DNA from 2 places in the Pseudodesulfovibrio thermohalotolerans genome. Region 1 is predicted to be linked to the other one. Evidence: predicted binding sites of a transcription regulator. Region 1 holds the regulator's gene; the other holds the start of a gene.

Region 1 (7,735 bases):
AAGGTGCAATAGCCATGGGCGAAGGTCTGCGCGCAACCAACCTGTCCAAGCGGTACGGCCAGAAAGAGGTCGTGCATGGCATCAACATCGAGCTCAACTCCCGGGAAGTCGTCGGCCTGCTTGGCCCGAACGGCGCGGGAAAGACCACGACGTTCTACATGCTTGTGGGCATCGTGCAGCCCAATACCGGGGTGGTCACCCTGGATGGGCAGGAGCTTACGGACAAACCGCTGCACGAACGCGCCCGGCTTGGGGTAAGTTATCTGCCGCAGGAAAGCTCCATCTTCAAGAAGCTGACCGTGCGCCAGAATTTGGAGATCATTCTCGAACAGACCTCCATGACTTCCAAGGAGCAGCGGGCGAGGGCGGATGAATTGCTTGAGATGTTCACCATCACCAAGCTGGCGGATCAGGCGGCCATGTTTTTGTCCGGCGGTGAGCGGCGCAGGCTGGAGATTGCCAGGGCGCTTATTCTCGACCCGCAGTTCATTCTTCTTGATGAGCCATTCGCGGGTATCGACCCCATCGCGGTCATCGACATCCAGGAAATCATCTCCGTACTCAAGTCCATGGAGATCGGTATTCTCATTTCCGACCACAACGTTCGGGAAACTTTGAATATTTGTGACAGAGCCTATCTCGTTTACGAAGGTACGGTCATTCTTGAAGGGGCTCCGACCGATATCGTGAAGTCCAGCCGAGCCCGGCAGATTTATCTGGGCGAAGATTTCCGGCTCTGATTCACCGCCCACATCTTTTTTTAGCTTTCTCGATTTACACTGTACCCAAAGGTTGGTACACTTTTTTCATACCATAATATATTCGATTGATTGCGAATAGAAACAGGATGTTATCACAATGGTGTTGCATCCTTTAATTCGTTGTGGCATAGTTCAACCGAAAGAAATGGCAAGCCGAGCAAAAAAAATTTCTTTATCCGGCAGCCGATAAACGCAACCCTAAGCGAGTGACGAATCATGGGATTGGAACTTCGACAACAGCTCAAGCTCTCACAGCAACTGGTCATGACGCCCCAGTTGCAGCAGGCCATCAAGCTGCTGCAACTCTCCCGTCTTGAACTGTTGGAGACGGTGCAGCAGGAATTGTTGGAGAATCCTTTCCTGGATGAGACCGAAACCGAAACCGAGGTATCGGACAAGTCCGAGGTTCTGACCGAGTCTCAGGCCGAAGAGGAACTGGTCCGCAATGCGGATTGGGAGAACTATCTCGGCGAATTTTCCTCCACCTCCAAGCAGGCGTTGTCCCGCGACCTGGAAGTGCCTGAGGAGGGCGTTTCCTTTGAGGCGCGGTTGGCTTCCAAGCCGTCCCTGGAAGGCCATCTCAATTGGCAGATGCGGCTTTCCAGTTTCAGCGAAAGCGAGCTTGCGATTGGTGATGTCATCCTCGGCAATCTTGATTCCAACGGCTATCTCCAGGCTTCCATGGAAGAGTTGACCGCCATGGTTCAGGCTTCCGAGGAGGAGATTGAGAGCGTACTCACTCGCATTCAGCATCTCGATCCCGTCGGGGTGGGCGCGCGCACTCCGCAGGAGTGTCTTCTGGTTCAGATGGAGGTTCTTGATTACGACGACCCGATCCTGGTGTCCCTCGTGCAGGACCATCTGGAAGATCTGGAAAAGAACCGCTACAAGCCCCTTGCCCGCAAGTTCAAGATTTCCATGGAAGAGCTCAAGGAGTATTTGGATCTTCTCCAGACCCTGGACCCCATGCCGGGCGCCAATTTTTCCAGCACTGAGCCGCACTATGTCAGCCCTGATGTCTTCGTCTACAAATACGGGGAAGATTTTGTCATCATTCTTAATGAAGATGGGATGCCCCGTTTGCAGATGAACACCTTCTACATGGACTCCATGAAGGGGGCGGCCGACAAGGAAAAGGAATACTTTCAGGAAAAGATGCGCTCCGCCGCGTGGTTGATGAAAAGTCTGTACCAGCGGCAGCGAACCTTGTATAAAGTAGTTGAAAGTATTGTCGGTTTTCAAAGAGCCTTTTTCGAGGAAGGCGTAACAAAGCTCAAACCCCTGATCCTCAAGGAGGTGGCTGAGGATATAGAGATGCACGAGTCCACCGTGAGCCGGATCACTACCAGCAAGTATGTTTCGACTCCTCATGGAATTTTCGAGTTGAAGTTCTTCTTCAACTCGGCCCTGGACCTCAATGACGGTTCCCAGGTGGGTTCGGAGAGCGTCAAGGCGCTCATCAAGCAAATGATCTCGGAAGAAGACACGAAGAAACCGCTCAGTGACGAGAGAATCGGCGAAATCCTCCAGGAAAAGCTGGAAGTGAATATCGCCAGGCGCACGGTCGCCAAATACCGCTCGGCCATGGGCATTCCTTCTTCTTCCAAACGCAAGCAGTATTTCTAGATTCTGCTTGCCGCAAACGCAACCAGGAGGCAGCGTATGAACATCAGCTTCACTTTCAAGAATTTCGAGCCTTCCGATCACCTCAAGGGGTACGCGGAAAAGCGTTTTGAAAAGGTAGCGAAATACGTTTCCGATGCGGAAGCAGATCTCCAGGTCAATTTGTTGGTCGACAAGTTCCGCCACAAGGCGGATGTGATCCTGAACTCGGATCGCATTCATATCTCGGCCTACGAAGATTCTGAAGATATGTATTCGACCATCGACATGGTCCTGGACAAGCTGGAAGCCCAGCTCCGCAAGATGCGGGAAAAGATGAAGAACCGCCCCAGACAGGCGCGTCCCAATAAAATGGCGCAGATGAACTACCTGTCCTTCGAGGAAGGCGGCGGTGCAGCTCCAACCATCGTTGGCTCCGACGCATACGAGCCCAAGCCCATGTCCGTGGACGAGGCCGCCATGCAGTTGGATGCCCTTGAAAATGAGTTCCTGGTGTTTCGCAATTCGGAGACCGAAGGCGTTAACGTCATATACAAGAGAAAAAACGGCGATTACGGACTGATCGACCCCGGTAACTAAGCATGAAACTCAGTGATTATCTGGCGAAGGAGCTGATCCTTCCCGAATTGCAGTCCGAGAACAAGTCGGACGTATTGCATGAACTAGTCGCCCCCTTGGGCGAACAATATCCAGAGATGGACACGGACCTGGCGGTCCGTGTCCTTCTCGATCGAGAAAGACTCGGATCCACCGGGATCGGCGATGGCATCGCCATTCCGCACGGCAAGCTTGAGGACTTGGAGAAGGTCATCGTTGTCGTGGGCCGCAGCCTGAAAGGCGTGGAGTTCGAGGCGCTCGATCACAGCCCCTGCAACATTTTCTTCCTGGTGCTCGCGCCGGAACAGGTGGCGGGTATGCATCTGCGCGTTCTGGCTCAGATATCCCGTCTTCTCAAGGACGAGGAATTCCGCAAGGCTTTCCTCACGGCTGAAGATACTGAGGCTCTCTGGACTCTCCTCAAAAGCGTCTAAACCGATGGGTGTGCACCGATGACGTCGAACAATTCCTTTCCCGTGGTCATCGTTACCGGACTCTCGGGTTCCGGCAAGAGTACGGCTCTTCGGGTTTTCGAAGACCTCGGCTTCTTTTGTATCGACGGCCTGCCGTCCGAAATGTCGCCCAAGCTGGCTGACCTTATTCTCAAGTTCGATACCAAGTATCGGGGGCTTGCGCTAGGCATGGACCTGCGCCAGCTCGAATTTGTGGACGGATGGGCTCAGGCGCTGGAAGGTTTTCGAGAACTCGGCATCACCCCGCAGGTCCTTTTCCTTGAGGCAAAGATGGCTGAGCTGGTCCGTCGTTACGCCACGACCCGTCGGCCGCATCCGCTGGAGTATGGCAATCTCGGGTTGGAACAGGCTTTGGAGAAGGAGAAACAGCTTCTTGAGTTGGTGCGTTCCCAGGCCGCTTTGGTTCTGGATACCACGGACTATTCGATCCATGATTTGCGCCGGGTCATTCAAACAAAATGGTCGGCCCTTGAGGACGTGGGCATGGGTATGCGGGTGCATATCATCACCTTCGGCTTCAAGTACGGCGTGCCCTCCGAGGCGGATTTGGTCTTTGACCTACGTTTTCTGCCCAACCCCTATTTCGACAAATCGTTGCGTCCCATGTCCGGGATGGACAAGGCCGTATCCGATTATGTCCTCAACAACCCCGCCGGAAGTGGTTTCATCAAGCGGTTTCATGAATTCCTGCTTTATATCCTTCCCCTTTATGCAGATGAAGGGCGCTACAGGATAACCCTGGCGCTGGGGTGCACCGGAGGCCGGCATCGGTCGGTATCCGTTGCCGAGTCGGTACTGGCGACACTCAAGGAAAAAGGCTATACAGTATCGATTGAACATCGACACATGGAACTCGGATAGACATGGTTGCAAAAACTGGAAAAAAGGACGGAGTGATCGGCGTGGTACTGGTCACGCACGGTACCTTCGGCGAAAGCTTGCTTCAGGCGGCGGAGATGGTCATGGGTCCTCAGGTAAATTGCCTGGCCGTGGGCATTGACGTGCAGAAGGGTGTGGACGAGGCTCTGGAGGGCGTGCGAAAGGCTATCCAGTCCCTGGAACAGGGAAAGGGTGTCCTGGCTCTTACCGATTTGTTCGGCGGTTCTCCCACGACCATGTCCCTTTCTCTTATGAAAGCGGAAAATGTCGAGGTCATCACCGGTGTCAACCTGCCCATGCTTGTGGCGGCCCTGCAGGGGCGGACCATGAAACTGCACGATCTAGCCGAACAGGCCATGGTCGCGGGACAGCAGGGGATCAAGGTCGCCGGAGCGATGCTGCGTAAAAAAGCAAAGAAGTAGGAATGAAGCCGTGACTCTCGTTCGTATCGACAATCGCTTGATTCACGGCCAGATCATCGAGACGTGGCTGCCGTATACCGGGGCCAGGACCGTCATCGTTGCCAACGATGAGCTGGCCCATGACATTCTGCAGCAGGAGATCATGTCTTTGGCTATTCCCCAGGCGGTGAAAAGTTCCTTCATCACCGTGGAGGAAGTGCCTGAAGCCGTTACCAAGCTGAGTTCCAATTCCGGCGAATACGCCGCCATCATCCTTTTTTCCAACTGTTCCGATGCGCGCCGCGCCTTCGATTCGGGGTTCGGTTTTCATGTGCTCAACATCGGAAACGTTCACTACAGCCCGGGCAAACGGCAGATTTCGCCGAGCGTGGCCTTGTCCGACGAAGACGAGACCTGCCTGCGGCATCTCAACAAAAAGGGCGTGGAGCTGGATTTTCGATGTGTTCCCAATGACCCCATACAGGTGAGGTTCTAGCCGTCATGATCTTGCCCCATTCCTTCGCCTGGTTTGCACTGGTCGCTTTTTTTTTGCCCTCTTCTCCCTTTTTCGTTCAGCGCTGAGCATCGGGCTACTTGAGCGTCCCCTGGTGGTGGGTTTCTTCTGGGGAGCAGCCACTGGCGAGTTTACCACCAGCCTTTACATCGCCATTTTCTTCGAGCTGTTCTGGCTCGACCTCATTCCGGCGGGCACTTACATTCCACCGCAGCTTACCGCCGCGACGTTTTCCGCACTGACGCTGACCACCTACTTTGGTCTGGACCAACCCTCCAGGATCATGCCTGTGCTTTTCGCCAGTATGCCGCTGGCCTGGATAGGCACCAAGGTGGAAGGGTGGTTGCGCGAACGTGAGCAGGGAAGCTACAATATGCTGTTGAACTGGGCGCGCAATCCCGGCACCGTCCATCTCCCTGGAATGCTCATTTTGCGTTCCATGACGAGAAATCTGTTCATGAGCTGGATTTCCTTTCTGGCTGCTGTCCTTGTCCTCAAGCAGGGGTTTGAGATCATATTCACATTGTATCCGGCTATCTTTACGCGATTGGGCGTGACCTGGGCCTACCTTTGGGTGGCCGCATCTCTCGGGGGCCTAATGGCTCTGCGCCTGAAACGGGCTTATGTCGTTCTTACGACGGGCATAATTCTTTTCTCGCTTTTCTTACTTTGGCCTCGCTTTTAGCTTGGCAGTCGGCATAGTTTGTGATATCTCTCACATTCTGTTTTAGATGCTCAAATTCCTGATAAAGGATAAATCAATTAGGAGGACTTGATATGGCTATTTTGGTTGTTGGACACAAGAACCCCGATACCGACACCGTTGCTTCCGCGATCGGTGCCGCCGACCTGTACAGCAAACGTGGCATGGAGGCCAAGGCCGTCACTCAGGGCGAGATCGCTCCCGAAAGCGCATTCGTGCTTGAGAAGTTTGGCTTCGCCGCTCCCGAAATCGTCACCGACGCCACCGACCAGAAGATTATCCTGGTCGACCACACCGACATTTCCCAGACCATCGACAATCTGGACAAGGGTGAGCTCCTGGCCGTCGTCGACCATCACAAGCTGGGCGACGTGACCACTCCCGGTCCCCTGGAAATGTGGGTTTGGCCCGTGGGCTGTTCCGCCACTGTTCTGAAGTCCATGTACGACTTCTACAACGTGGAAATCCCGGCCAACATCGCCGGTATCCTGCTGTGCGCCATCCTGAGCGACACCGTCATGTTCAAGTCCGTTACCTGCACCGATGCCGATAAGGCTGCCGTCGAAGCCCTGGCCAAGATCGCCGGTGTCGATGACGTCATGGCCCTTGGCATGGAGATGTTCAAGGTCAAGTCCGCTGTTGACGGCGCTTCCGCCAACGAGCTGGTTTTCCGTGATTACAAAGACTTCGATATGGCTGGCAACAAGGTCGGTATCGGCCAGTTGGAAGTTGTCGATCTGTCCATGCTCGACGCTCATAAGGACGCCCTGCAGGCCGAGATCGAAAAGGTCAAGGCTGACGGCCGTCACTCCGTCTTCCTGCTCCTGACCGACATCATGAAGGAAGGCTCCGAGATGCTCATCGCTTCCGAGGATCCCGCGGTTGTCGAGAAGGCTTTCGGTATCGCTACCAAGGGCGAGTCCGTCTGGTTGGACGGCGTCATGAGCCGCAAGAAGCAGGTCGCCCCCAACTTCATCAAGGCCTTCGAAGGCTAAGCTGAAGACTGTTGATTTAGTGCGCAAAGTCAGGCCCGCCAGCGTTGTGCTGGCGGGCCTTTTGTATTGGCTGCGCGAGGGGACTCAGAGGATAATAATGGGTTTTCCTGTCCGGTTGTGCCTTAAAGGGAGAACAGGTCGACCGCGCGAACAACCATTGGAGGAAGTCGTATGAAAATGATTGTGGCAGGATGTGTGGTGGCGTTGGTGATATTAGCAGTAGGTAATATCGCCGGGGCGGAAGATGATTTTTACGGTATTATTGAAAGCCGCCCAACATCCAAGGTGGGCACATGGATCATTGGGGGCAAAGCTTTGAATGTTACGGAACAAACCGAACTTGACGAGGATTATGGGCCGCTCAACGTGGGGGCTTGTGCAGATGTTGAAATGGATGGAGGCAAGGTCGAGGAGATGGAAAGCGAACCTCCGCAAAAATGTGCCGCCAATTGATCGCATCGGATAGCGCAAACAGGATAGACGGGAGTTTTCCTTGATACAGGGCGGTATTTCTTTCTGTACATTATTGGCGAGTCGAAAGTCTGTTTACATTCCTAATGTACGCCGTTGCCATCGTTAATCCGTGCTTCGAAAAGGAAAAGGGACGGCTCGTGGCCGTCCCTTCGAGGAGATGACGAAAAAGGCCTCGGCATAAGCCGAGGCCTTGGAATATCACAAAAGACCGGCAGTTTTCAGCACGGCTTCCAGTTTGGGTTTGTTCTCGTCCAGCAGGGGAACGATAGGCAAACGGAACTGAGCATCCTTGAAAACGCCCATCATGTCCAGAGC
Region 2 (7,735 bases), 1.5 Mb from region 1:
AGAACACGCTGCCGGTCTCGTCGGACCGCAGCAGTTCGAGCCTGCCCGAGTGTTGTTCTATGAGGGACTTGGAGAGCGCCAGGCCGAGCCCGGTCCCCTCTTCGTTCTTGGTGGTGTAGAAGGGCACGAAGATCTTGTCCCTGATCGCCTCGGGGATGCCTCCGCCGGAGTCGGAGACGAGGATGACCATGTCCTCGCCGTCCATGGCCCCTTCCACCCTTATTTCGCCGCCTTCCGGCATGGCCTGGACCGCGTTGACGAGCAGGTTGACCAGCACCTGCTGTATTTTCGTGTTGTCGACGGGGGTGGCCGGGAGGCCGTCGGGCATGTCCACGCGTATCTCCACGCGCCGCTTCCGGCTGTAGAGCTCCAGCAGGGAGACGCATTTCCGGACCACGTCCCGCATGTCCGTCAGTTGGACGTTCATGGAGGATTGGCGGGAATAGTCCAAGAGGTCGCCCATGATTTTCCTGATCCGCGAGAGCCCGGAATTGATGACTTCGATGTGCTGTTCGCGCTCCTGCTCGTCGAGTTTGCCCTTGAGCAGGTTGTTGAAGCAGAGCATGACGCCGCCCAGCGGGTTGTTCACCTCGTGGGCGATGCTCGCGGTGAGCTGGCCGATAGTCGCCATCTTCTCCGTGTGAAACATCTTTTCCTTGGTCCTGGCCCGCGTCTGCTCCTCGTTGCGCAGCCGCGTTATCATCCATTCGAAGCTCCGCTGCAACTGGCCTATCTCGTCACCCCTGGGCGGGAGGCTCGGGAAGGGCTTGGAAAAATCCTCGTTCACGGTGAACCGTTCCATGGCGTCGGACAGACTGTGCAAGGACTTGACCAGATACTCCACCGCGATTCCCACGGCCAGGAGGGAGAAGAGAATCCATGTCACGGAAATGGTGATGATGTCGTTTCGGGAGGAAATCCTGGCCCGTTCGATGTCCTCCATGGAGAAGGTGAGGCTGCACCATCCCCAGTTTTTCGACTCGATGGACAGGGGGATCGTCACGGCGAGCAGCGCGTCGGCTCCCTGTCCGATCTCGCGAATATCCTCGCCCGGACCGGCCGGGGGCGCGTAGGCATCACCGCCTGAGGCACCGGTTTCCCGCTTCACCACCGTGCGGCCGTGCTTGTCGAGGACCCGGAAGGCCAGGATGCGGGGGTCGGTCCGCATGACGTCGTCCACGTAATAGGAAATGTAGTCGACCATGTCGTTCTCGTCGAGCATGTCGAGCTCTTCGAAGATGAACGTGTTGGTGAAGAGAATGGCCGACGCCCTGGCCAGGGACATGGCCTGTTGTCTCGCCCTGTTCACGAGCAGGGTCTGCTCGTCCTTGAGCATGTAGTGCGCGGTGGTGGTGATCGCGCCGATGATGCACAGCAGCACAATGCCGATGAACCTGAACCGCAGCCCGGGAGTATACATGGCGGCTACCTCCGGTACCCGAACCGGGCCGCGCAGTTCCGCATCTCGCGGATCGGGTCGTAGTCGGCGTCCGAGACAGGCGCGAAGCCGTTTCGGAGCAGGGGGCTCCATTTGGCGGACCGCGCCCGGATGTCCGGGGAGGCGTAGTCCATGTCGAGCAGGGTGCGTTTCAGACGGTCGATTTCGGGGATGTTCCCCCGGCGGGCGGCCAATACGAATCCCGGGTGAGGCTCGGTCACGGCCAGGACCTTGAGTCCATCCCCGGCGAACTCGCGGAATGTGGATTCCGAGACGGCCCCGGCGTCGTATGCGCCGCGAAGCACCGACCGGATTACCGCGTCGTGGGTGCGCAGGTTCTTCGTTTCCCCGAAGTCCTGCTTGGCGATGCCGCGATTCCCGAGATGGCAGAGGGGATGCAGGTAGCCCGCCGTGGAGTGGAGCGAGGCGAAGGCGAAGGATTTTCCCTTGAGATCGGCGAGGACGTTGAGGTCGCTCCTGCCCTTGACGGTGAAGATGACGGTTCGGCTCGTTGGCGTGTGGTCCCTGGAGAGTACCGCGCACAGGGGCGTGACGTCGGCCGAAGATTCTCTGGCTTCAACATAGGAAAGCCCGCCGAGGATGGCGATGTCGATTTTGCCGTTCAGGAGGTCGGCGATGATGGACGCGTAATCCTTGGCCAGCTCCAGCTCGACGGGGATGCCGCTCAGTCCGGTGATGTAGTCGGTGAACGGCAGGTACTGCCGGTACATCATCAACGGATGGTTGAGTGTGATGACGCCCAGCCTGAGCGGGGGCTGGGGCGTCTGCGCGGCGAGGGCCGGGGCGGACAGGACCGCCAGAATGAGTATGAGGAATCGTATGATGCCGGACATTGCTCCCTTTGTCCCGTTGCCGTCAGAGCACCTGCATGACTTCGCAGGACGCCTTTCGGCTCAGGCAGCGGACCAGGCTGAAGGGGTTGTGCCTCCGTTTCCTGCCTCCCACCACCAGAAGTTGCGACTTGACGTGCCGGATGTGCTTGAGGATGCAATATAAGGGAGACTTCCACTCGATGTACAGCCGATAATTGATGTTCATGGATTCGGCCTTTCCCGTGATCCGGGCCAGGCGGCGTTCGACTTCGGGCCGTTCCACCTTCTGCGAGTAGGCGATGAAGTCCCGCCGGTCTCCCTCGGTGGCCAGGGAATCGATCATTCCGTAGTGGGAAAGGTTGTCCTCGACGACGTGGATGATGTCCAGGGAGGTCCTGTTGAGCGCGCAGTATTTGAGGGCGTAGTCTTCCGCGCGCATGCAGTGGGCTTCGCCGGTCGTTGCGAGAAGGATGCTGTCCATGTGTGCCTCCGATGATGAGTCCGGGACCGCGCCGACAACGGCGCGGTCCCGGCGATCCGTGTTGCCTCAGCCGTTGATCGCGATGGCGATTAACACAAGCCCGATCCCGAGAAGGCAAACCATCAGGTCCTGCTTGCGGCTGGAGGAAAGTCGCTTGATGTACTTGGTCATGGTGTACGTCCTTTTGTGGTTAGTTGATGAAATACAGCACGGCGATCAGCGCGAGGCCCGCCTTGAGCGACGCCACGGTGAAGCCTACGACGATTCCGGTCAGGCCCGCGGCCTTGAGGTCTGACAGGCGGGTGGTCAGGCCGATGCTGGCGAAGCCGAGGAGAAACGCCCATTCCATGAACACCTTGGCCGTCTTTGCGGCCGGGGCGGAGATCATTCCGGCGGTGTTCATGAGCACGATGGCGAGGAAGCCGAGCACGAACACCGGGAACTTGGAGACGATGATCTGCCACTTGTTGATGGATTCGCGCGAGGTGGTGGTTTCGCGCTGGCACGCCAAGATGGTCAGCATCAGGACCACGAAGGGCAGGAACAGGACGCGGCCGATGTTGTACACACCCGCGACCACGCCCGCTCCGTCGCTGAAGCCGAAACCGGCGGCGAGGACTTGGGCGGAGTTGATGATGCCCACGCCCGCAAACGCGCCGTACTGGGCGTCGCTGAGTTCCAGCATCCGGCCCAGGGGCGGAAAGACCACCAGGGCGAGCAGGCCGAACATGAGGACCACGGCGATGGAGTAGGCCATCTCCTCCTTCTTCGCGTTGACGGCGGGCGACACGGCGATGGTCGCGGAAACGCCGCACACGGACAGGCCTGCGGCCAGACATGCGCTGAGCGAGGGGGACACGTTCAGCTTCTTGCCGATCCACATGAGCAGAATGGCCGAGCCGAACAGGAAGGCGAAGATCAGGCCGAGGGCCTGCCCGCCCACCGTGACCAGGCCCGCCAGGGAATACTTTGCGCCCATGACGACGATGCCGGTCTTGGTCAGAATGGTGGAGAAGCGCAATCCGGGCTGCAACATCCCGGGCACGCCCACGGTGTTGCGGATGGCGATGCCCACAAGAATGGCCAGGATGAAGTCCTTGATGGTCAGGTACGTTTTGAAAAATTCGAACCGCAGCAGAAGCGGCGCGGCGAAATGGGCGAATACCGCCACCGAGATGACGAGCAGAATGCCCGGAAGGCTCTCCAACACCTCGTTGATGAATGCCTTTTGGACGTCGGTCCCGTCCATTGTCCTTGAATCGATAGTCATAAGTCCTCCCTGCGAAATGATGCTTTCATAAAGGCAACATGTGTGCCAGCGGAGTCTGCTTTCCTAACAGACTGAAATAGATGTACTTGTGTGTTTCTCGGAAGTCCCCGGCCTAGCTGAAGTGTTCCCGATCGGAAACATGGGCTGTTCTCTGTGTTCCGTCCTGGTAACGGTTTTTCCGGCCGGGAAGGGGAAATCCGGCTGTCGGGGGTATGCGATTCGCGACCAACTGGAGTGCAATCGGGGTACGATTAATTGCGCGCAATTTTATTTTTTTGCAGACGTAATTGCGCGCAATTTCGTGCAACCGGCTAGGGGGTGCATTTTTTCGAATCAGTCAGTGTGCTGGGATTACAGGTTATTTTTTTTGACGCGCAGGCTCGTTTTGTTGGCACGCCCCGTGCTTAAGGGGGGCCATGCAACATATCTCCACCACTTGCCCATATTGCGGCGTCGGCTGCGCCCTGTCCCTGAACGTGGACGGCGATCGCATCGTAAGCGTCTCGGCCGGACCGGAACCGTCGGTCAACCAGGGCGCTCTCTGTTCCAAGGGACGGTACGGATACGACTTCGTTCACCATCCCGACCGTCTGACTACTCCGCTGATCCGCCGGGACGGCGAATTGGTTCCCGCTTCCTGGGACGAGGCACTCGGCCTGGTCGCGGAGCGGCTTGGCGGCATCGCGGCCGAGTTCGGCCCGCAAGCCGTGGGCGGTTTCAGCAGCGCCCGGTGCACCAACGAGGAGAACTATCTTTTCCAGAAACTATTCCGCGCAGGGCTCGGCTCCAACAATGTCGACCACTGCGCCCGTCTCTGACACGCTCCCACGGTGGCCGGTCTGGCCACATCGCTTGGAAGCGGCTCCATGACCAACTCCATTCGGGAGCTCTGGGACATGGGCGAGGGGGACTGCGTTTGCGTGGTCGGCTCCAACACCACGGCCTGTCATCCGGTGATCGGGCTGGGCATGATGGAGGCCAAGCGCAACGGGGCCAGGCTGGTGGTTATCGATCCGCGCCGGATCGATCTCGCCCGGCAGGCCGACGTCTGGCTTCGGCTGCGCCCCGGAACCGACACCGCGCTTCTTTCGGGCATCGCGGCGGAGATTCTTAATTTGGGCCTTGCCGACGTGGACGCGGTTGCGGCGGCTACCGAAGGTTTCGACGATTTCCGCGAGAAGCTGGCCGAGTTCGATCTCAAAACCGTTTCCGCCATCACGGAAATACCCGAGGACGACATCCGCGAGGCCGCCCGGTGCATCGGCACGTCTCTGAACACGACGTTTTATTACACCATGGGCGTCACCCAGTTCATCTTCGGCACCAATAACGTCCTGGCGGTCTCCAACCTGGCGTTGCTGACCGGCAACGTCGGCCGCCCCAAGACCGGCGTGAACCCGTTGCGCGGCCAGAATAACGTGCAGGGGTCCTGCGACATGGGGGCGTTGCCCAACGTGCTGACCGGCTACCGCAACGTGTCGGACGACGCCGTGCGGTCAGATTTTGAAAAGGCCTGGGGAGTCGAAATCCCCGCGACGCCCGGCCTGACCATTCCCCGGATGTTCAATGCCATCGGGGAAGACCGGCTGAAAGGGCTGTTCATTTTCGGTGAGAACCCCATGCGCAGCGACCCCGACATCACCCATGTCGAGCACTGCCTGCGCCATGTGGATTTCCTGGTGGTTCAGGACCTCTTTTTGACCGAGACGGCGGAGCTTGCCGACGTGGTGCTGCCCGGCGCGAGCTTCGCGGAAAAGGACGGGACATTCACCAGCACCGAGAGGCGGGTCCAGCGGGTGCGCCGGGCCGTTCCGCCCGTGGGGGACAGCCGCCCGGACTGGGAAATCCTGGCGGAACTCCTGGCGCGGCTGGGCAGGCCCGAGCGGTATGCCGGGGCAGGGGACGTGTTCGACGAAATGCGTTCGCTCACGCCCACTCATGCCGGGATAACCTACGAGCGGCTGGAGGCCGGAGGCATCCAATGGCCCTGCCCGGACGAGCATCATCCGGGAACGCCGATCCTGCATGTGGGACGGTGTATGCGCGGGCCGGGCAAGTTCGTCCCGCTCCCCCACATCGAGCCAGCCGAGCCCGTGGACGCGGACTATCCGCTGATACTGACCACCGGCCGGGTCGTCGCCCATTACCACACCGCGACCATGACCAGGCGTTGTTTCGGCCTGGAAGGGACGTGGCCCGAAGAGTTGGTGGAAATTCATCCCGACGACGCCGCACGATACGGCATCGCCGACGGCGATATCGTCGAGGTTGCTTCCCGTCGGGGCAAGGCCCGGGGCAAGGCCTGGATCACGAGCCGGGTCCGCAGGGGGCTGGTCTTCATGACCTTCCATTTCTCCGAATCCCCGGCCAACATCCTGACCACCTCGGCCGCCGACCCCGTAACCGATACGCCGCAGCTCAAGATCTGCGCCGTGACCATACGAAAAGCTATCGACAACGCTCCGGAAGCGACTCCGATATTGAAAGAGGAATCCATACCATGCACGCTCGCCTGAGCCCCTTTATCCTTGTGTCGGCCTCCAAGTGCATAGGCTGCCGCGTCTGTGAACTTGCCTGCTCTGCCGCGCATCAGCGTGGCGGAGTGTCTGTGGGGAGCCTCCAGGTTCCCCTGTCTCCCCGTCTGTACCTGACCAGCGTGAACAACGTCCGCGTCCCCATCGGCTGCCGGCATTGCGAGGACGCGCCCTGCGCCGAGGTCTGCCCGAACAACGCCATCATACACACCACCGAGGGCGTGCAGGTGGAGGAGGATCGTTGCGTGGGTTGCAAGACCTGCCTGGCGGTCTGCCCGGTGGGAGCCATGGAGATGGCCCAGGTCTGGAAACGCGGCAAACCCGCCATGCGTCGGGTGGTCGATCCTTCGGCTCCGGGAGGCGTTCGATACGAACCCGCCAGTCTGGCCAGCAAGTGTGATCTCTGCCGGGGGCGCGAGGGCGGTCCGGCCTGCGTCGACGCCTGCCCGGAAAAGGCGCTGACCCTGGTGGACCCCATCGAGGTCAAACGACGCCGCAATTTTGAAGCCGCATTGGCTTTGAGCCGGACCTACGAGGAGGTGTAAGGTTCATGTCTACCCAGGTTGTTTCCATAGATCCGATGTTGTGTACCGGCTGCCGCAGGTGCGCCGACGTCTGCCCGGTCGACGCCATTGTCGGCCGCCGCAACGAGCCCCAGACCATTGACGCGTCCCGTTGCGTGCTTTGCGGCCAATGCGTGCTTACGTGCGCGGCCTTCATGTCGCCCTTTGACGACGGGGCGGAGCTGCTGCCGGAGATGTTGCGCAAACGGGGGTTGGCCGAAGACGACACCGCCCCCCTGTTCGCCGCCAATTTTCGGATCGACAGGAAAAAGGTCGCGGGGATGCTGACCGATCCCGAGAAGACCACCATGGTCCAGTGCGCTCCGGCCGTGCGGGTCTCCATTGCCGAGGAGTTCGGCAAGGCGCCCGGTACCCTCTCGCCGGGCAAGCTCGCCGCCTCTCTGCGCAGGCTGGGCTTTGACTATGTCTATGACACGATTTTCGCGGCCGACGTGACCGTCATGGAAGAGTCTTCGGAACTGCTTCAGCGCATGGAGTCCGGCGGAACCCTGCCCATGTTCACCTCCTGTTGTCCGGGTTGGGTGCGCCACGTGGAGACCGCGTGGCCGGACCTGATTCCGCATCTCTCCTCCTGCAAGTCTCCGCAGCAGATGGC

Evidence for each region. Region 1 encodes sigma-54, which starts transcription at its own class of promoters, with help from an activator protein. Its sites were predicted from a motif close to CTGGCACGGNNNNTGCTT; they were not measured.
Region 2: a site for sigma-54 is predicted at 4,411-4,428, ahead of fdhF (formate dehydrogenase subunit alpha). Genes of this name have one in related genera too.

Annotation. Positions count from the first base shown of each region.
Region 1 is NZ_CP120635.1:2,066,000-2,073,734, reverse strand. It holds gene lptA (lipopolysaccharide transport periplasmic protein LptA) at 1-12, shown strand, start outside; gene lptB (LPS export ABC transporter ATP-binding protein) at 15-740, shown strand; gene rpoN (RNA polymerase factor sigma-54) at 978-2,387, shown strand; gene hpf (ribosome hibernation-promoting factor, HPF/YfiA family) at 2,424-2,963, shown strand; gene LF599_RS09840 (PTS sugar transporter subunit IIA) at 2,966-3,415, shown strand; gene rapZ (RNase adapter RapZ) at 3,434-4,315, shown strand; gene LF599_RS09830 (PTS sugar transporter subunit IIA) at 4,318-4,755, shown strand; gene LF599_RS09825 (PTS sugar transporter subunit IIB) at 4,766-5,230, shown strand; gene LF599_RS09820 (PTS sugar transporter subunit IIC) at 5,259-5,933, shown strand; gene LF599_RS09815 (manganese-dependent inorganic pyrophosphatase) at 6,026-6,946, shown strand; gene LF599_RS09810 (hypothetical protein) at 7,118-7,399, shown strand; gene dapA (4-hydroxy-tetrahydrodipicolinate synthase) at 7,619-7,735, opposite strand, start outside.
Region 2 is NZ_CP120635.1:594,059-601,793, forward strand. It holds gene LF599_RS02750 (HAMP domain-containing sensor histidine kinase) at 1-1,420, opposite strand, end outside; gene phnD (phosphate/phosphite/phosphonate ABC transporter substrate-binding protein) at 1,426-2,292, opposite strand; gene LF599_RS02760 (universal stress protein) at 2,315-2,752, opposite strand; gene LF599_RS02765 (YeiH family protein) at 2,943-4,022, opposite strand; gene fdhF (formate dehydrogenase subunit alpha) at 4,439-6,538, shown strand; gene LF599_RS02775 (4Fe-4S dicluster domain-containing protein) at 6,523-7,101, shown strand; gene LF599_RS02780 ([Fe-Fe] hydrogenase large subunit C-terminal domain-containing protein) at 7,107-7,735, shown strand, end outside.